DNA from 3 places in the Mesorhizobium loti R88b genome. Region 2 is predicted to be linked to each of the others. Evidence: riboswitches for the same ligand, from Rfam matches in the RefSeq annotation. Region 2 holds a riboswitch; each other region holds the start of a gene.
What was found. Region 2 has a riboswitch for thiamine pyrophosphate ahead of thiC (phosphomethylpyrimidine synthase ThiC). Riboswitches for the same ligand answer to the same signal wherever they lie in the genome.
Positions count from the first base shown of each region.

Region 1: it holds a riboswitch for thiamine pyrophosphate, as region 2 does, so the genes downstream of both, thiB (thiamine ABC transporter substrate binding subunit) here and thiC (phosphomethylpyrimidine synthase ThiC) in region 2, are expected to answer to the same signal.
Region 3: it holds a riboswitch for thiamine pyrophosphate, as region 2 does, so the genes downstream of both, EB235_RS16935 (YkoF family thiamine/hydroxymethylpyrimidine-binding protein) here and thiC (phosphomethylpyrimidine synthase ThiC) in region 2, are expected to answer to the same signal.

Region 1 is NZ_CP033367.1:1,536,197-1,542,720, forward strand. It holds gene EB235_RS07465 (ABC-F family ATP-binding cassette domain-containing protein) at 1-1,638, opposite strand, end outside; gene EB235_RS07470 (thiamine diphosphokinase) at 1,640-2,299, opposite strand; TPP riboswitch at 2,388-2,502, shown strand; gene thiB (thiamine ABC transporter substrate binding subunit) at 2,546-3,544, shown strand; gene thiP (thiamine/thiamine pyrophosphate ABC transporter permease) at 3,552-5,177, shown strand; gene thiQ (thiamine ABC transporter ATP-binding protein) at 5,170-5,946, shown strand; gene EB235_RS07490 (M48 family metalloprotease) at 6,207-6,524, shown strand, end outside.
Region 2 is NZ_CP033367.1:7,014,955-7,021,478, reverse strand. It holds gene thiC (phosphomethylpyrimidine synthase ThiC) at 1-1,823, opposite strand, end outside; TPP riboswitch at 1,928-2,044, opposite strand; gene queE (7-carboxy-7-deazaguanine synthase QueE) at 2,325-3,062, opposite strand; gene queD (6-carboxytetrahydropterin synthase QueD) at 3,059-3,415, opposite strand; gene queC (7-cyano-7-deazaguanine synthase QueC) at 3,415-4,113, opposite strand; gene EB235_RS33810 (Fic family protein) at 4,674-5,087, opposite strand; gene EB235_RS33805 (phosphomannomutase) at 5,595-6,524, shown strand, end outside.
Region 3 is NZ_CP033367.1:3,451,440-3,457,963, forward strand. It holds gene EB235_RS16920 (glycosyltransferase family 39 protein) at 1-886, shown strand, start outside; gene msrA (peptide-methionine (S)-S-oxide reductase MsrA) at 1,077-1,595, shown strand; gene EB235_RS16930 (hypothetical protein) at 1,696-2,022, opposite strand; TPP riboswitch at 2,218-2,331, shown strand; gene EB235_RS16935 (YkoF family thiamine/hydroxymethylpyrimidine-binding protein) at 2,322-2,930, shown strand; gene EB235_RS16940 (ABC transporter permease) at 2,970-3,785, shown strand; gene EB235_RS16945 (ABC transporter ATP-binding protein) at 3,782-4,534, shown strand; gene EB235_RS16950 (ABC transporter substrate-binding protein) at 4,527-5,543, shown strand; gene EB235_RS16955 (methyltransferase family protein) at 5,664-6,491, shown strand.

The sequences.
Region 1 (6,524 bases), 1.7 Mb from region 2:
GATCTTCTTCGGCAAGGATTCCAGCGCGAATTTCTGCTTGAACGACAGTTTCTTCGCCGGTCCCTTTGGGGCTGCCGGTTCGCTCTTGCCCGGTGCCGGCGCGTCGCCGGCCTCGGCTTTTGCCCGCGCCTTGCGGTCGTCGAGACGGGTTCCGCCGCGCTGTGCCAGCATGTCGGAATAGCCGCCGGCATATTCGATCCAGCGCCCGTCGCCATCCGGCGCGATCAGACTGGTCACGGTTCGGTCGAGAAAGTCGCGGTCGTGGCTGACCAGGATGACGGTGCCGGCGAAGCCGGCGACCAGTTCCTGCAAGAGTTCCAGCGTCTCCATGTCGAGATCGTTGGTCGGCTCATCAAGCACCAGGAGGTTCGCCGGCCGCGCCAGCACACGCGCCAGGATCAGCCGCGCCCGCTCGCCGCCGGACAGTTCTCGCACCGGCGTGCGGGCCTGCTCCGGCTTGAACAGAAAATCCTTCATGTAGGAGACGACATGACGCTGCTCGCCATTGATGACGAGGTTTTCACCACGCCCATCGGTGAGGTATTGCGCCAGCGTCTCCTGCGGGTCGACGGCCTCGCGCTTCTGGTCGAGCGTGGCGATCTCCAGATTGGTGCCGAGCCGCACCGAGCCCGCGTCCGGCGCCAACTCACCGGTCAGCATCTTCAAAAGCGTCGTCTTGCCGGCGCCGTTGGGGCCGACGAGGCCAACACGGTCGCCGCGCTGGATGCGGGTCGAGAAGCCCTTGACCACGGTGAGATCGCCAAAGCTCTTCTCGATGTTTCTCGCCTCGATCACCAGCTTGCCGGATTCGGCAGCATCGCTGGCCACCATGGTCGCAGAACCCTCGGCGCCGCGATGGCCGCGAAAATTCTTGCGCATGGTCTGCAACTCGCCCAGCCGGCGCATGTTGCGCTTGCGCCGCGCCGTCACGCCATAGCGCAGCCAGTGCTCTTCACGCACGATCTGGCGGCCGAGCTTGTGCTGCTCGCGCTCTTCCTCTTCCAGCACCTGATCGCGCCACTCCTCGAAATGGCCAAAGCCCTTGTCCAGCCGGCGGGTCTGGCCACGGTCGAGCCAGACAGTGGCGCGCGACACGCGCTCGAGGAAGCGGCGGTCGTGCGAGATGACGATCAGTGCCGAAGAGGTGCGGATGAGCTCTTCTTCAAGCCATTCGATGACGGACAAATCAAGATGATTAGTCGGCTCATCAAGCAGCAGAATGTCAGGCTCCGGCGCCATGACACGGGCAAGGGCGGCGCGCCTGGCCTCACCGCCCGACAGATCGTTCGGCCGCTCCTCGCCCGACAGGCCGAGATGCTCCATCAGATAGCTGGCGCGGTAGGGATCGTCGGCGGGCCCGAGCCCGGCCTCGACATAGGCGCGCACGGTGGCGAAACCTTCCATGTCGGGCATCTGCGGCAGATAGCGGACGGTCGCCGAGGGCTGGCGAAACACTTCGCCGTCCTGCGGCTCAATCATACCGGCGGCGATCTTGAGCAGGGTCGACTTGCCAGAGCCGTTGCGGCCGACCAGTGCGATCTTGTCGCCGGCTGAAGCCGACAAGGCAGCACCATCGAGCAGTGGTGTGCCGCCGAAGGTCAACTTTATCCCGTCGAGATTGAGAAGGGGCGGGGCCATGTCAGCTTTCGGGCAAGGGAAAGGGATGAGCGAGTAGCAGGGCGCGACCGTGACCGAGCGCGATTTCGAGGCGACCCCCAGTCTTGTCGAACTTGACCTCGTTGGAGATGGTCAGTGACGAGCCGAAGGCAACCTCGACCTTGCTCAGCGGCCATTTGGCGCCTGTAACGGTCAGGCCGGCAAGTTCGGAAAAGCCGAGGATCGAAAACAACGTGCCGTCGGCATAGTCGAAGCGGGCCTTTCCCACCAGCAGGGGTACAGCTTCCTGGGCGCCGCTGGTCAGCAGCACGTCCGTTCCGGCCTCGCCCAGCCGCAGGGCGAGCGCCAGATGCAGGAAGGCGTGATCGGCACGCTTGCCGCCGAACGCGCCCGCCAGCACCAGTCGGGTGGCGCCGCGTTCAAGTGCCGCGGCGATCGCCAGTTCGCCATCGGTCTTGTCCTTCTCCGCCGGAAAGGTCTGGCGGGGCACGGCGGCGAGAGCGTCCGGCAGATTGGCCGGCACTGAATCGAAATCACCCACCCACAGTTCCGGCACAAGGCCGAGCAGCCGCGCATGGCCAATGCCGGCATCGGCGGCGATGACGCGCGTGCTCTCGACCTGGCGGTCGAGCCGGGGCGTGCGGATGAGATCGCCGCCAAGCAGGATGGTGAATGTGCTCATATCCCGTGGCCCTTACCAGCCCGGCAGCCGAAACGGAAGGCCGGCAAACTGCCACTTGCGTGGTTCGTCGGCCGGGCCTATGTGTCGAAACGCTCTAACGGGGTGCCGGCTGCGATCTTCGCGGACCGGCTGAGAGGCAGTATCGCCAACCCGCTGAACCTGATCCGGTTTGTACCGGCGGAGGGATTAGACGTTTCGGACAGTCCGACGCCTCAATTCCTTTCAATTCGAACGAAGGAGGCGCCGATGCGCACGCTTTTATACTCTCTTGCCTCAGCCATGATCGTGGTGCTGTCCGGGCCGGCCTTGGCCAAGGACAAGCTCACCGTCTACACCTATGAGAGCTTCACCGCCGACTGGGGTCCCGGCCCCGTGGTGAAGAAGGAATTCGAGGCCGAATGCGGCTGCGATGTCGAGTTCGTCTCGGTCGCCGATGGCGTGGCACTGCTTAACCGCGTCAAGCTGGAAGGGGCATCGACGAAGGCCGATATCGTGCTCGGCCTCGACACCAATCTCACCGCCGATGCCAAGGCGTCAGGCCTGTTTGCCCCGCATGGCGCGGTGAGCGATGTCAACGTGCCGGGCGGCTGGAGCGACGATACTTTTGTTCCCTTTGATTACGGCTACTTTGCCGTCGTCTATGACACCGAAAAGCTGAAGACGCCGCCAAAAAGCCTGAAGGAATTGGTCGAAGGCAGCGCCGACGACAAGATCGTCATCCAGGATCCGCGCACTTCGACACCCGGTCTCGGCCTGCTCTTGTGGGTCAAGTCGGTCTATGGCGACAAGGCGCCGGAGGCCTGGGCCAAGCTCAAGACGAAAGTGCTGACCGTAACGCCGGGCTGGAGCGAGGCCTATGGCCTGTTCACCAAGGGCGAGGCGCCGATGGTGCTGTCCTACACCACCTCGCCCGCCTACCACATGGTCGCCGAGAACACGCAACGCTACCAGGCGGCGTCCTTCGAGGAAGGCGAGTATCTGCAGATCGAAGTCGCCGGTATCACCACGACTGGAGCGAAGAACCCGCTGGCGGAAAAGTTCATCGCTTTCATGACCGGACCGAAGTTTCAGGACGCGATCCCCGAGACCAACTGGATGTTCCCGGCCGGCAAGACCGACAAGCCGCTCAACCCGGCCTTCGACAAACTGGTCAAGCCAACCAAGACCTTGCTGTTCAGCCCCGAAGAGGTTGCCGCCAACCGCAAGGCCTGGGTGGATGAATGGCTGGCGGTGATGAGCAAGTAACGACGCAATGGCGCCGGCGAATCCCACAGATCCTCGCATCACCGCCGGCATCATCGCGCTCGCCGCTATCACATTGCTGATCGGCGGCGCGTTTGCCGGGTTGCTTGTCGAAGGCGCCCATGACCTTTCGGGCGCCTGGGCCGCCTTGGATTTCTACCTCCTGCGCGTTGTCCGCTTCACGCTCTGGCAAGCCGCGCTCTCGACCCTCCTTTCAGTCATCCCGGCGCTGTTCGTGGCGCGTGCCCTGTCGCGGCATCCGCGCTTTTTCGGCCGCGCCTTCATCCTGCAGCTTTTCGCCGTGCCGCTGGCGCTGCCGGCGATCGTCGCGGCGCTCGGCATCCTGGCGCTCTACGGCCGCGCCGGCTATTTCGCCGGCCTGTTCAGTGCCATCGGCGGCCAGGGCTGGCCAGGCATTTACGGTCTGTCCGGCATTCTTGTCGCCCATGTCTTCTTCAATTTGCCACTGGCAACACGGCTGTTCCTCGAGGCACTGCAGACCATACAGGCCGACCAATGGCGGTTGGCGAGCCAGCTTGGCATGGGCGCAAGGCCGGCGTTCCGGCTGATCGAATGGCCGACGCTGCGCGCAGCCTTGCCCGGGGTTGCCGGGCTGGTCTTCATGCTTTGCATCACCTCCTTCACCATCGTTCTGACGCTCGGTGGCGGACCGGCCGCGACGACGCTGGAGGTTGGTATCTACCAGGCGCTGCGCTTCGACTTCGATCCCGCGCGGGCGGTGACGTTGACATTGCTGCAGATCGCCTTGACCTTCATCGTGGTGCTGGCGCTGACCCGGCTTGGCGCCAATGTCATTGGCGATGCCAGCCTGCCGGTCGCGCCGCGCCGCTATCTCTCAGTCAACAGAGCCGAGGTGTCGCTCAACGCCGCGCTCATCGTGCTGGCGTTGCTGTTCGTTGTCGGACCGATGGTGGCCACGGTGATCGCCGGTTTGGGCGCCGATCTCGGCCGGTTGGCCGGTGAGGCCACTGTCCGGCAGGCGACGCTGACCAGCGCTGTACTCGCCTTCCTGTCGGCGCTGCTTTCGGTGATGCTGTCGCTGGCTCTCACCATAGCCCGCCGGGCACTGGCGCTGGGCCGCCGCGCCGGCCCAAAGACACTGCTCGAACACGCAACCGATACCGGCGCAGGTTTTGTCTTGGTCGTGCCGCCGATCGTCATCGGCGCCGGCTGGTTCCTGTTGCTCCGCCATGCCGGTGATGTCTTTGCCATCGCCCCGGTCATGGTCGTCACCGTCAATGCGGTGATGGCGATGCCATTCGCGCTGCGCGCCGTCCGTCCCGCCTATGATGCGGCGAGCGAGCGTCACGAGCGGCTTTGTGCGCAGCTCGGCATTTCCGGCTGGGCAAGGTTGCGGCTGGTCGATTGGCCATCCTTGCGGCGGCCGCTCGCCACCGCTTTCGCCTTCGCCATGGCGCTGTCACTGGGCGACCTCGGCGTCATCGCGCTGTTCGGCAGTGATTCCGTGCAGACCTTGCCCTACCTTCTGCTTTCGCGCATGGGCAGCTACCGCACCGAGGACGCCGCTGGCCTGGCGCTGTTGCTTGGCCTGGTCTGCCTTGCACTGGTGCTGGCAGCGGACTGGCTAGGAAGGGAAAAGGTCTGCAATGTCTGACGGGACGAAGGACAGGAAGGGTGTTCCGGTGCGGCTGGACAAGGTCTCGTTCAGCTATGGCGAGGCGCCGCTCACCTTCGATGTCGCCTTCGCCGCGGCGGAAATCACCGCCGTCATGGGGCCGAGCGGCTCGGGGAAGTCGACGCTGCTCAATCTGGTCGCCGGCTTCGAGACACCTCAGTCCGGCCGTGTGCTGATCGGCGGGGCCAATGTCGTCGCCGCGCCGCCGGCCGTGCGCCCGGTGTCGATGGTGTTCCAGGAAAACAACCTTTTCGCCCATCTTTCCGTCGAGCAGAATGTCGGGCTCGGCCGCTCGCCATCGCTGCGGCTGACCGAGGCCGACCGCGCTGATATCACCGGGGCGCTGGCGCGCACCGGCCTTGCCGGCAAGGAAAAACGCCTGCCGCGCGAACTCTCCGGCGGCGAACGGCAGCGTGTGGCGCTCGCACGTGTGCTGGTGCGCGATCGGCCGGTGCTGTTGCTCGACGAACCCTTTGCGTCGCTCGGACCCGCCTTGCGCGACGATATGCTCGACCTGGTTGCCGGCTTGCATGCAGAACGCGGCATGACGGTGCTGTTCGTGACGCACCAGCCGGAGGATGCCCGCCGCATCGGCCAGAATGTGGTGTTTCTGGACAATGGTAGCGTCGCGGCCAAAGGCACTGCGGACGATTTTTTTTACGGGGCTGGTCCGGAGGCGTTCCGGCGCTATGTTGGCACAAACATCCACACGGCTGGATCACGAGATATTGCCCGGAAGCGGACATAATTTACGCCCAAACCGGTTCGAGGCGATATGGCGCTTGCTTGCCATGACTGGAGTAGTGTGGCTAGGTCCGCTCAATACCGGTCCTGCGCAGGCCGTGATTTGCCTACAGCATCCGCCGTCCGCCCCAAGCGACGTGCGACGGATGCTGTAGCTGTTTGAAGTGGCGCGTGACACTCTTCGAAGATCGCAAGGGATTTTCGTCGTCATGCGCCAGGACCTGAAAGGAAGCCGTTCTGGCGATCGGCGCTGACAAAGTACGAATGAACCCGCTGGCGCGCTTTCTCGCCCTGGCCGGCTTTGCTGTGGCCCTGGCCAGTTGCCAGATGTTCACGCCGCCGGATGTGCAGGAATCCGGCTTTCAGCCATCCGACAAGCCGATCACGGTCGACAATGTCGGCGCCAACAGCAAGCTCGCCGAGATGGCCAAGGCGCAGCACCCGCGCATCCTGGCGACCTATGGCGGCGAGTATTCCGATCCCAAGCTCGAGCGCATGGTCGCCAAGGTCGTCGGCAATCTGACCGTGGTGTCGGCCAACCCGACCCAGACCTATCGCATCACCATCCTCAATTCGCCCAAC
Region 2 (6,524 bases):
GGCGCCCCTGTCATGAGTGCTACGCCGGTCTTGTCAGCCGGCACATAGAGATCGCCACCCGCGCGATATTTCGCCGCCATCGCCGCCATGCCTTCCTTCTGTGCCTCGGCGCGGATGTCGTGGGAAATGCGCATCGAGCAGAATTTCGGCCCGCACATCGAGCAGAAATGCGCCACCTTGTGCGCCTCCTTGGGCAAGGTCTGGTCGTGGAAGGACCGCGCGGTTTCAGGATCGAGCGACAGGTTGAACTGGTCCTCCCAGCGGAACTCGAAGCGCGCGCGGGAGAGGGCATCATCCCTGACTTTCGCCGCCGGATGGCCCTTCGCCAGATCGGCGGCATGGGCGGCGATCTTGTAGGTGATCACCCCAATCTTGACGTCGTTGCGATCGGGAAGGCCGAGATGTTCCTTCGGCGTGACGTAGCAGAGCATGGCGGTGCCGAACCACCCGATCATGGCAGCACCAATGCCGGAGGTGATGTGGTCATAGCCCGGCGCAATGTCGGTCGTCAGCGGTCCAAGCGTGTAGAACGGCGCCTCGCCGCAAACGGCGAGCTGCTTGTCCATGTTCTCCTTGATCTTGTGCATCGGCACGTGGCCAGGCCCCTCGATCATCACCTGGCAATCCTTGGCCCAGGCGATCTGCGTCAGCTCGCCAAGCGTTTCCAGCTCGGCGAATTGCGCCGCGTCGTTGGCGTCGGCGATCGAGCCGGGACGAAGACCGTCGCCAAGCGAGAAGGACACGTCATAGGCGCGGCAGATGTCGCAGATTTCCGCGAAGTGCTCGTAGAGAAAGCTTTCCCGGTGATGCTGCAGGCACCATTTGGCCATGATCGAACCGCCGCGCGAGACGATGCCCGTGACCCGGTCGACAGTCAGCGGGATGTAGTGCAGCCGCATGCCGGCGTGGATGGTGAAATAGTCGACGCCCTGCTCGGCCTGCTCGATCAGTGTGTCGCGGTAGACCTCCCAGGTAAGGTCCTCGGCAATGCCGTTGACCTTTTCGAGCGCCTGATAGAGCGGCACCGTGCCGATCGGCACCGGCGCATTGCGTACGATCCATTCACGGATGTTGTGGATGTTGCGGCCGGTCGACAGGTCCATCACCGTGTCGGCGCCCCAGCGGATCGCCCAGACCATCTTTTCGACCTCTTCGGCCATCGAGGAGGTGACGGCGGAATTGCCTATATTGGCGTTGATCTTCACCAGGAAATTGCGGCCGATGATCATCGGCTCGCTTTCGGGATGATTGATGTTGGCGGGAATGATCGCACGCCCGCGCGCAACCTCATCGCGCACGAATTCCGGCGTGACGAAGTCTGGGATCGCCGCGCCGAAGGCTTCGCCGTCACGCTCAAGCTTGCCACGCAGCATCTCGCGGCCGAGGTTTTCGCGGATGGCGACGAACTCCATCTCGGGCGTGATGATGCCGGCGCGCGCATAGGCGAGCTGGGTCACCGCCTTGCCCTGCTTGGCCCTGAGTGGCCGGTTGCGAGTGAGAAATTCCGGCGTCAGGCGCTCGCCGGTCGCAAATCCGTTGTCCTCCGGCCGGACATGGCGGCCGTCATAGGCCTCGACATCGCCGCGCGCTGTGATCCATTCGTTACGAAGCCGGGCAAGGCCATTTTCGATGCTGGTTTCGACAATCGGGTCGGTATAGGGGCCGGACGGATCGTAGACGATGACGGGCGGTTCGCCGGCCGTCGGATGGACGGAGATTTCGCGCATCGGCACCTTGATGTGCGGATGGAGGACGCCGGACTTGTGAATCTTCCGTGAGGCGGGCAGCGGTCCCGTCGACACGGCTGGGGTGAGGGCATTCATCTTGAGGCTCCTTTGCTCATGCATTGGAGACCCAGTTCTGTGCCGGAAGGATGAAAAGACGCTTTTGTCGACCTGTTCAAAACAGGTCTTCGGGCGTGAACTCCCGCAAAGCGCTTGCACCGTCCCTACGCCAGTATGAACTGGATCAGGTTCAACGGGTCACTGCGCCGCGAAAGCCAGCAGTATCTCAGCCCCTTGCCGGGACTCCCCTGGTGAATGCGTCGAATTGAATGGGCCGGCGCTATTTTGTCAAGCGCATTCGTCCCGCAGCGGTGATCGACGACCAAACAAACCCAGCGGAAAAGCATGCTAGTATCGAGAGCAAGTGACGCCCCAGAGCAGCGGTGAAGCGCCCCCAATAAGGCGAGCCCTCATGCGGATTCGGTGCCTTTTCCAGCACGGTATTTTCGGGGCTTTCCGGAACGACGCTGCTGCCGCCCAGTTGGGTGAGATTGCTATAGATGTCTGTCTTGCTCGTCGTCGGCAATCCTTCCCCTTCGGCTAGACGCCCCGTCTGTTTCCCCAGAGCAGAACATGAAGCTGCGGCAGTACACGCGCCTCGAACCACCTGTCACGAGTCACCTTTTCAACCAGCCATTCCATGCGCCTCATCACACCGGCCATGTCGATGAACGCGTCTTCGTCGCCGGGACGCGGCGGCGTGTGATTGCCGGGCTGCAGATAGACGGGTAATTGCGGGTAGCGCGCCGCGGCGTCTTTGGCATAGGCATAGTCATCATCGTCGAAGACAACGAGCTTGAGCGCCATCTGCGGCTTATCCTGCGCCGCCTCTAAGCAGGCGTCGAACGCGGCCCAATCTGTCGTCATTTCGCTTGAGGGCGGCTTAGGGCTTAGTACCAGCACGTCGAGATCCGCGAACCATTGCTTAGACACCGAGCCTTGGGTTTCCAATGCAAAACGGTAGCCCTCACCATGCCCGCGGTCGATCAACTGGCTAAGCGGCTGGATGGCCGGATTGCCGCCCGACAGCGATACCATCACGGGCTGACCGCCGGAAAGCGCAATGACCTTTTGCCAAACCGCGTCGGGAGACATCATCTCCCAATCATGGCGGAAGCGACGGTCCACCGCATGCAGGCTGTCGCACCAGGAACAGCGATAATCGCACCCGCCGGTTCTTACGAACACCGTCGGCAAGCCGATCAGCACGCCTTCGCCCTGAATGGTCGGCCCAAAAATCTCGCTCACCCGGATTCCGGGATGCAACGCGCAAGTCATGGTCGGTATTCCGCCCAGGTTTTCGGCGTCTCGCTCACCCGCACGGCGGAGGTTTCGGGTAGCCGCACCTTGCACCAGTCGTAGAAGTGCCTGGCCAGGTATTCCGCTGTGGCATGGTCATGCCCAAGCACGTCGTTAAGATGCCGATGGTCGAAGGTCCCATCGATGTAGTGCTTGAACGCCGCCAGATCTTGGTAGTCGCGCACAAAGCCGTGTTCGTCCAGTTCGCCACCTGAAAGCTCCACTACGACGATGTAGTTGTGGCCGTGCAGACGTGCGCACTGATGACCTGGTGGCAAGGAGGTGAGCTGATGCGAGGCCGAGAAGTGGAACTCTTTGGTAATGTGGAACATTACGCGCTCCTTGTCTGGATAGCGTGGAGCCAGAAGTCTGCGTCCCCATAATCTGTCGGGTCGGTGATGCCGGCCAGATCGAATGCTTCGCGCCGTTCGACGCATGTCCCGCAGCGACCGCAATGACGTGCACCGCCCTTGTAGCAGGACCACGTCGCCTCGAACGGCGTGGCGTACTTTGCCCCCTCGCTGACGATGTCGGCCTTCGACATATTCACATACGGAGCGTACAGGCGGATATCGGCGTAGCCTGCGAGCGCATGGTTCTGCATCGTCTGAAAGGCGTCGATAAAAGCGGGCCGGCAATCGGGATAGATGAAATGATCTCCGCCGTGGACGGCAGTGGCCACCGCATCGGCCTTCTGCGCGGCGGCAACCCCGAAGGCGATGGCCAGCATGATGGCGTTCCTATTCGGCACCACCGTGATCCTCATGGAGTCTTCGGCATAGTGCCCGTCGGGCACGTCCACATTATCAGTCAGCGCCGAGCCGCTCAGGTTCCGGCCAACATCGCGGATATCGACGATCTGGTGCGGAACACCCAGCCGCTTGGCGCAGATAGCGGCAAAGCCGAGTTCCTTTTTGTGCCTCTGGCCGTAATCGAACGAAAGCAGGCCAATGAGTTTCTGCTCGGTCGCCACCTTGTGAGCGAGCGAAACAGAGTCCAATCCGCCGGAGCAGATGACGAGGGCATTCATGGTTTGAGTCCTTGTTTTGACCGGGTAAGGCTGCGACCGGAGATTTCTCTGCGTTCCCACTACTCCACGGAGCCGGTTTTGTGAATGGGGTGGACGCGATTGAGCCCACGTACCTTGTTGTCAGCGTCCCCAAGATGACTTTGCACGCGACTTGTCGCGTATCTTCGACCGCTGGGGGGCTGACGCCGGCACTGCGTATATAGGCGTATAGACGATGCAGAAATCACTGCCGTGGCGCAGCAGCATTCCCGACACACCTTCGGCTTGTCCGGTTTGCCCCAGAACATGACGTCCCGAGTTTCGGCGACAACGCAAGGGTCGACCGGCAGTCCAGTGAAAGGCTTCTGCCTCGTGGTTTGCCGTTTTCTGGTCTGCGCATAGATCGCCTCGAGCCGCCGCGCCTCGTCATTGGTGGGAATTCCTTTCCGAGGGCGCGGCTCGAGAGGGGCCACCATTCTGGTTGGAGACGGAAGAGCAGATCGATCAGCCGCTCGGGCATGTCGATAAAGGCATTCACCTATTGCCGGAATTGATCGTAGCGCTGCAGAAAAGCTGTTTCGTCAAAGGTACCGTTCGATCGTCCGCCGAACGCAGGCATAAAGAAATTCGGCGTGCGGGGTTGCATCGAAGTATCGGTAGAAATCCCCGGTGTCATTCAGCACGTTGAATTGCGGCGTCGGTTCCCATTCGACCAATGGCAGAAGGCGCTTCGAATTGCTCTCCAGCACGCGCCTGTACTCGTCGATCTGGTCCAGGATCGCGGCCGATACGGGACACCACTCCCGGCGATTGAAGCGGTGCATGGCAAGGACGTGGTGGATCAGGTAGCGGTGAATGCGGCCGTTTCCATCCTCGAACGGATGGATGTAGACAAAGCCGAAGGCGAAGATTGCGGCGGCGACGACTGCATCAAGGTTTTGCGCTGGGCCTTGATCGAACGCAATTCCAGAAACAACTTTCTGAAGGCGTCGCAAGCCAAGACATTGTCGGCGCTGATCGTCGCCCCAACTGATCCAAGCATCGGTTCCTGCTTGGGCCCAGCGCCCTAGGCGACGCCATGGTCGGCGAGCGCTCTGGCTGACCTTAATCCATTACCCAAGAATCACAGGGTCCATTGCGCTGATCGAGACGGCTTTCTAGCCCTATCCATGCCATGGATGCGTTCCATCCAAACAACCAAGTTTACGGACCTGTCATGATGATGCATAGCGAAATACCGGCAGGCACCGATCGATCACTCCACTTCCTTGATCATTAGATGAGCGCGCCAAAAGATTCCATTAGAAGGAGAACTGTGGATGCCCCTGTGCCAGTGGATGCCCTGCTGTTCGGCGGAACTCTGAGGGGTCCTTACGCCACACCGTGTTGTAGAGACCGCATACCTGAACAGCAGGTGCCTGAGAACGATGGCGCTTGCAGTAGAAAGTACTAGCCCGTTGCAACATTACCCCACCCTGCCTGTCCACTAGCAAAGCGAAATCATGAAATTCGGGTCAAGCGGCGTTCGAGGTTTGGCTTCGGAATTGGTCGGCAAGGCCAGCGGACTTTATACCGAAGCTTTCGCTTGGCGTTTGATTTCCAGCCGGGTTCAGCCGAATAGTTCAGTCTTCATAGGCCGCGACCTACGTGACAGCAGTCAGGCGATAGCCAACAATTGCATGGCGGCGTTGGCCGCAAATGGTTTCCAGCCGATCGATTGCGGCACCATACCCACGCCTGCCCTGGCACTATATGCATGCAAACACGGCGCGGCGGCTCTTATGGTCACCGGGTCGCACATTCCAGCCGATCGCAATGGCATCAAATTTTATGGCCCGAATGGTGAAATCAGCAAGGCGGATGAGGCCGCGATTACGCGCTTTGTAGCCGAAAGATCAATTGCGTATTGCTTACCAACGGCTTGTTTGGGAACGACGTGGCCTATGCACCGTGAAGAAGCGATCGCCTCTTATCGAGAGCGCGCCCATGACATGCTGGAGCCGGGCTCACTTTCCGGCATGAGACTTGGTGTCTATCAGCACAGTTCGGTCGCGGCGGAACTGTTGGTACAGGTTCTTCGATCGCTCGGTGCCAGCGTGGTCGCCGTCGGGAAAACCGGGACCTTCGTACCTGTCGATACCGAAGCCGTGGACGCAGCAACAATCGCAAAATTGAAGAAGTGGGTCCGCGAATTCGGTCTCGATGCCATCGTGTCGACCGATGCGGACGCTGATCGGCCACTCATCGCTGATGAAAATGGCGATCTTCTTCGCGGCGACCTGGTTGGGCTTGCAACGGCTCTTTTCCTGAAGGCAGACACGATCGTGACGCCAGTGACCTCCAATTCGGGAATTTCGAAGGCCTTTGGTTTCGCGGTCCAGAGGACGAAAGTCGGGTCTCCATTTGTCATTGAAGCAATGGAAGCATTACAC
Region 3 (6,524 bases), 3.6 Mb from region 2:
CGTTTTTCTCGCCGTCGCCGCGCCGCTGGCCATCGCGCTCTACCGCCTCGACTTCCTGCCGCTGACTTATTTCGCCGACCGCGATGCATGGGTCACCGAGCACCGTGCGCGCCTTTATTATATCGGTGTCCAACTGGCCGGGCTCTCCGGCTTTCTCCTGGTGTTGGCAATATCAGGGCTGCTGCGACGTTCGCCGGCCCCTGAAAGGCCTGTCGAGCGCGGCACGCTCGTCTACCTCCTGTGGATGGGAATTGGGCCGGCGGTGCTCGTCATGGCGGCCTCGTTGATCACCGGCACCGGCGAGGCCTGGGGCGCGCCGATGTACAATCTTGTCGGTGTCGTGGTGCTGGCCGTGGTTGGCCACCGGCTCGGTGCCTCCGAAATGCGCAAGCTGGCAATCTGCGCCTTCATCTGCATCGTCACCATGTCAGGCGCCTATGCGGCCATCCGCTGGACGGACTGCAATCTGCGAGGGCGCATGGACGCCGTCTGCTGGCCGGCGCAGCCGATCTCGGACGAGGCCGAAGCGGTCTGGCACGCGGCGGCGCCCGGCCGGCTCGACATCGTCGGCGGCGATACCAATCTCGCCATGCTGGCCGGCCTCGATGCCTATGACAAGCCGTCGATCTTCACCGACCTCAACATGCGGTTCGCACCCTGGATAACGAGGCAGCGGCTGCTTGATCACGGCATGCTTATGGTCTGGTCGGGGCGCGGCGTGCCGCCGCGGCTGCGGGCATGGCTGGGCAACGTTCCGGTCAAGACCGTTCTTTTCAACTGGTCGCGCGAAGCGCCGCCTGTGCCAATCAGTTTTGCCGCCATTCCACCTGGTGTGCGCAACCTGCCGGCTGCGATAGACAGCGGGACCCGGGATCCGGGCAGCTGAAGTCAGCGCACGGTTCAATCCCGTCTCGCGTCATGATCGTTCCTTCCCGCATGATCGCCGGGCCGCCGCGTTTCGGGGCGACTGGACGAAACAGGCGACAATGCCCATTTATGGAAAGATCCAATTTTGTTTGCGAATTCCGGACGGGAAACCGATACACAGCTGGAATTGCTTTGTGAGGAGACGTGACATGGCGACTTCGACCGAACGCGCAGTGCTTGCCGGTGGCTGTTTCTGGGGCATGCAGGATCTGATACGGCGCTATCCCGGCGTCATCTCCACCCGCGTCGGCTATAGCGGGGGTGATGTGCCCAACGCCACCTACCGCAACCACGGCAGTCATGCCGAAGCCATCGAGATCAATTTCGATCCGGCGGTGATCAGCTTTCGCACGCTGCTGGAGCGCTTTTTCCAGATCCACGATCCGACGACGCGCAACCGCCAGGGCAACGATGTCGGGATGAGCTACCGCTCGGCAATCTACTACACCAGCGACGAGCAAAAGCGCGTTGCCGAAGACACCATCGCCGATGTCGATGCCTCCGGCCTATGGCCCGGCAAGGTCGTCACCGAAGTCGCGGCGGCCGGCCCCTTCTGGGAGGCCGAGCCAGAGCACCAGGACTATCTGGAGAAATATCCCAACGGCTACACCTGCCATTTCGTCAGGCCGGGCTGGAAGTTGCCGGTTCGCGAGAAGGCGGTGTCGTAACATCTAAACTGATCGCAGGGCTGTGACCTGGCACAGCTGTCCTGTTAACAAAAAGCCGCGGAGCAAATGCTCCGCGGCTTTTTTGCGCTTGGCACCAAGCTTACTTGCCGCAGTTGTTGTCATTCACGGTTGGCGCCGTCGCATTGCCGTTGGCATCGGACTGCGCGCCCTGCGGGTTGGTCGGACAATTCTTGTCCGCATTGGAATTCATGTCACCAGGCGCAGTGTTCGTGCTGTTGGTCGCCGACGAGTCAACGTTGTTGGGGTCGACTGTGTTGGGCGAAGCAGGGGTGGCCGGGTCTACCGTCACGGACTTGCCGCTCCCGCCGCTGCTTCCATCAGTGCCGTTCGCGCCTGTGCTTTGCGCCATGGCGGACGTGGCAAGAGCAACGGTGAAAGCCGAAGCTGCGAGGATTTTCATGAACATGGTCTGTCTCCATTTCTGTGAATTCGTCGCTTCGCGACTGGTGAGACAACCTCTCGGGTCGATGAAGGTTCCCGATAAAATTCGACGTCCTGAGGCGGTGCCCGGTTCGCGTCCAACGTCAGACCTGGCGCAATGCTTTTGGCATAGAGGCTTGAAAAAAATGCTTTCCCGATCGACCGAATGGTGCTTTAACGCGCCCATCCACAGGGGTGCTCCGTACGGTCGGGGCTGAGACGGGGGCGGCAAGCCCACAGACCCTAGAAGCTGATCTGGGTAATACCAGCGGAGCGAGGCGGGCGATGTTTTCAGGCGCACAGATTTCCCTATATCCCATGGCCGACGATTTCGTCGGCGTCATCCTTGGCGCGCTCGGTGCGCTCGATCCCTGGCGGGACAGGCTCAGGATCGAGACCGACGACATCTCGACCTTGCTGGTCGGCCCGCCCGAAGTGTTGTTCCCGGCTTTGCGCGACCTGTTCGTGGCGGCGGCGCGCAGCGGCAAGCATTGCGTGCTGTCGGCAACCATTTCGCGCGGCTGCCCGGGCGAGCCGGACGATCCGATCTGCCGCACCGATACGCTTGGCGGGCCTGTCGGGCCGCTTGGCCCGCGCAAGGAAGCCGCCATCACCGCCGTGCGCAATGCTGCTGCCACCGGCCAGCCGGCCGCGGCGCAGTTCTCGCTTTATGTGATGGGCACCGGCGACCACATGGACGAGATCTATGGCTGCATCGATTTCCTGAAGCAGTCCGGCGTCTACGATCGCTCCAAGAATTTTTGCACCAAACTGCGCGGCGATACGGGCGCGATCTTTTCGGCGCTGAATGAGGCCTTCTGCCGCTTCGGGCCGGGGGCCGGCCACGTAACCCTCGACGTCACGGTCTCGGCCAATAGCCCGTCGGCTGTCTAGCCGGCCGCGCTTGCGCGCGACCCGTCAAAGGTTATCCCCGTGGTCTCATCATCAGTCGCGTTGCGCCCGCTCGCGGGTTCCCTTGCCAAGGCAATACCCGCTGTCCTCTCGGTTGGATTGCTCCTTGTGGCGTGGGAACTCTACGCGACCTATTCCGGCATCAAGCCGACGATCCTGCCGGCGCCGTCACGCGTCTTCCAACAGGCGATGCTCAATCGTGAGGCGCTGATTGACAACGCCATTCCCACCATCGGCGCCACGCTGATCGGCTTTGCCTGTTCGTTGAGCGCCGCCTTCGTTCTATCGATGCTGGTCGATTTTTTCCGGCCGTTGCGGCGCGCGCTGTTTCCGGTCTTCATCGTCAGCCAGACCTTGCCGCTGGTGGCGATCGCGCCACTGGTGGTGCTGTGGTTCGGCTTCGGGCTGATGCCGAAGATACTGCTGGTGGCGCTGGTTACCTTCTTTCCGATGCTGGTAGCTCTGGTGCAGGGTTACGATGCGACGGAGGCCGAGATCGGCCAGATGCTGCGCGCCATGGGGGCAGGGCGTTGGCGCGTCTTCATGCTGGCGCGGCTGCCTTCGGCGCTGCCCTATTTCTTCGCCGGCCTGCGGATCTCCATCACCTATGCCGTGGTCGGCGCGATCTTCGCCGAATATGCGGGCGCGGCCAAAGGGCTCGGCATCTACATGCTCAACGCCAAGAACAATTTCCGCCCCGATCTGGTGCTGGCCGCCGTCGGTGTCAGTGCCGCGCTCACGCTCACCCTGTTCGGGCTGACCGCGTTTTTGCAGCGCCTCGCCATGCCCTGGGAGCGGGCCGGCCGGCAGCCTACGCGAAAGGGGCCGCGGCGATGAGCCGGCTCGAATTGCGGCATGTGCGCAAGGCGTTTGGCGGGCTCGATGTGCTCGCCGACATTTCGCTCAAAGTCGGTGCCGGCGAGTTCGTCTCGATCCTTGGGCCTTCGGGCGCCGGCAAGTCGACGCTGTTCCAGCTTCTGACGGGTGCGGAGCACGGCGGGGGCGAGATGCTCTTCGACGGTGCGCCGCTCGACGACCATGGCAGGCATTTCGCCTTCATGCCGCAGCGCGATGCGCTGATGCCGTGGCGGCGCATCCTCGACAACGCGACGCTCGGGCTCGAGGTGCAAGGCGTCAGGCGCAGGGCGGCTCGGGCACGCGTCGCGCCGCTGTTTGCCGAGTTCGGGCTTGCCGGCTTCGAGCGGCATTTCCCGGCGCAGCTTTCGGGCGGCATGCGCCAGCGCGCGGCGCTTTTGCGCACCGTTGTGCAGGAGCGCGACATGCTTTTGCTCGATGAGCCGTTCGGTGCGCTCGACGCACTGACCCGCACCGCCATGCAGCGCTGGCTCGAACAGATGTGGCGGGAGCATCGCTGGACGGCACTGCTGATCACCCATGATGTGCGCGAGGCGGTGTTCCTGTCGGACCGCATCTATGTGCTGTCGGCACGCCCGGCCCGTGTACTGCGTGAAATCCCGGTGCCGCTGCCGCGCCCGCGCGATCCGACGGGCGCCGCCACGCTCGAGGCCGAAATCCTCGACATTTTGCTCAACCCTCAACCATCCAAAGGACATGACCATGACTGACCTGACGCGCCGGCAGGCCTTGCTGCTTACCCTTGCCAGCGGCCTTCCGCTGGTTACCGGATCAAGCCGCTCCTTGGCGGCAACGCAAAAAGTCACCGTCGCTCTCGACTGGACTGTCAACACCAACCACATCGGGCTGTTCGTCGCCCGTGACAAAGGGTTCTATGGCGAGGCCGGCCTCGATGTGGATATCCTGCCCTACAGCGATACCGGTGCCGGCACGCTGGTCGCCAACCGCGTTGCCGATTTCGGCATCAATGGCACCATCAGCCTGTTCACCCAGAAGACCGCCGGGGCCGATTTGAAGGGCGTCTATGCGGTGGTGCAGTCCGAAACCGGCAGGGTGGTGTTCAATGCCGCGCGCAGCGAAATCAAAAGCCCCAGGGATCTTGACGGCCTGACCTATGGCGGTTTCGGCAGTGCCTGGGAAAACGCGCTGATCTCGACCATCATCCGTCACGACGGTGGCAAGGGCAATTTCGAGACCGTGACGCTCGGCACCTCCGCCTACGAGGCGCTGGCCAATGGCTCGGTCGACTTCACGCTCGAGGTCTCGACCTGGGAGGGTGTGGAGGCCGAACTCAAAGGCATCAAGCAGCGCAGCTTCGTCTATGCCGACTATGGCGTGCCCGACGAGCACACGACACTGATCTCGTCGAGCGAAGCGTATCTCCAGGCAAACCCGGAACTGGCGGCGGCCTTCGTCCAGGCAACGCGCCGCGGCTATCAGTTCAGCGTCGATCATCCCGGGGAAGCCGCGGCGCTGCTGATCGCCGCCAACAAGGATGTCCTGACCAATCCGACGTTGATCGAGGCGTCGCTGAGGGCGCTGATCGACGGGCACTATCTGCGCGGCGAAAACGGCGCCATCGGCACATTGGATCCGGCCAAGATGGACGCGATCGGCGACTACCTCTTCAGCGCCGGCATTTTGCGCGATGCTGACGGCAAAGTGCTGACGCAACGCCCGGATTTCGCGAAGTATTTCAGCAATTCAACTCTAGGCTAGGCATGGTGCTTCGACGTCCAGGCAAGCTGCGAGGTCGCTCGCGCCCAGGGCCGCGGCGTTCTTGTGTTAGCCGCTGCCCATTTGTGTTTGACCTTGGTTTCCCCGGTCCGGCTTGCTGTCTTGCAGGCCCGCGCCCGACAATGTCCGAGCATGATCGCATACCCGACGCAGATTCCGATTGGCATCATTCCGATCTTGCCGGTTAACCGCCCGGCAATGCTTGCATGCAATGGTCCTCCCCTGAGGACCACCGGGGTGTTTGCCTTGCTCATGCCAAAAAGTGAAACGCTGTCGCGCTCCGATCAGGTCGCGATATCCGAAGCGCGCAAGCGCGAGATCCTGGTCGATCTTCGCGAAGGTTTCTTTCGCGCCTGTGCCCTGGTGTGCGCGGGGCTGTTTGTCTATCGCGGCGTACACCAGCTGTTAGAGGATCCCACGCGGCTCAATGCAGCGCTGGCGGCGATGTCCGAGATTCTTACCTTCACCTGGCTGCTGTTGTCGCGGCGCCCGGTCACGCGTGACTGGAATCCGCTCACGGTCATCGTCTCCATCACCGCCAGTTTCGGGGTTGTGCTGATCAGCCTGGAACCCGGCACAGCGTTTGTTCCCGTCGATATTGCCGCGCCGCTGCAGATCCTGGCGCTGTTGTTCGTCATCTGGGGCAAGGCTTCTCTGGGCCGCTCCTTTGCTATCCTGCCTGCCAATCGTGGTGTGATGACCGGCGGCGCATACCGGATTGTGCGGCACCCGATCTATGCCGGCTATCTTGCCGGACACGTTCTCTTCCTGCTGTCGGCCTTTTCCTTCCACAATTTCGCGGTCTATGCCGTCATCACCTACATGCAGCTGTATCGTATCATGCGCGAGGAGGCGTTGCTGTCCTCGCTGCCCGAATATCGCGACTATATGAAGCGCGTGCCCTACAGGCTGTTGTACCGGGTTTTCTAAGAACGGCACGGCCGGCAAAAACAGGGGGGCCGT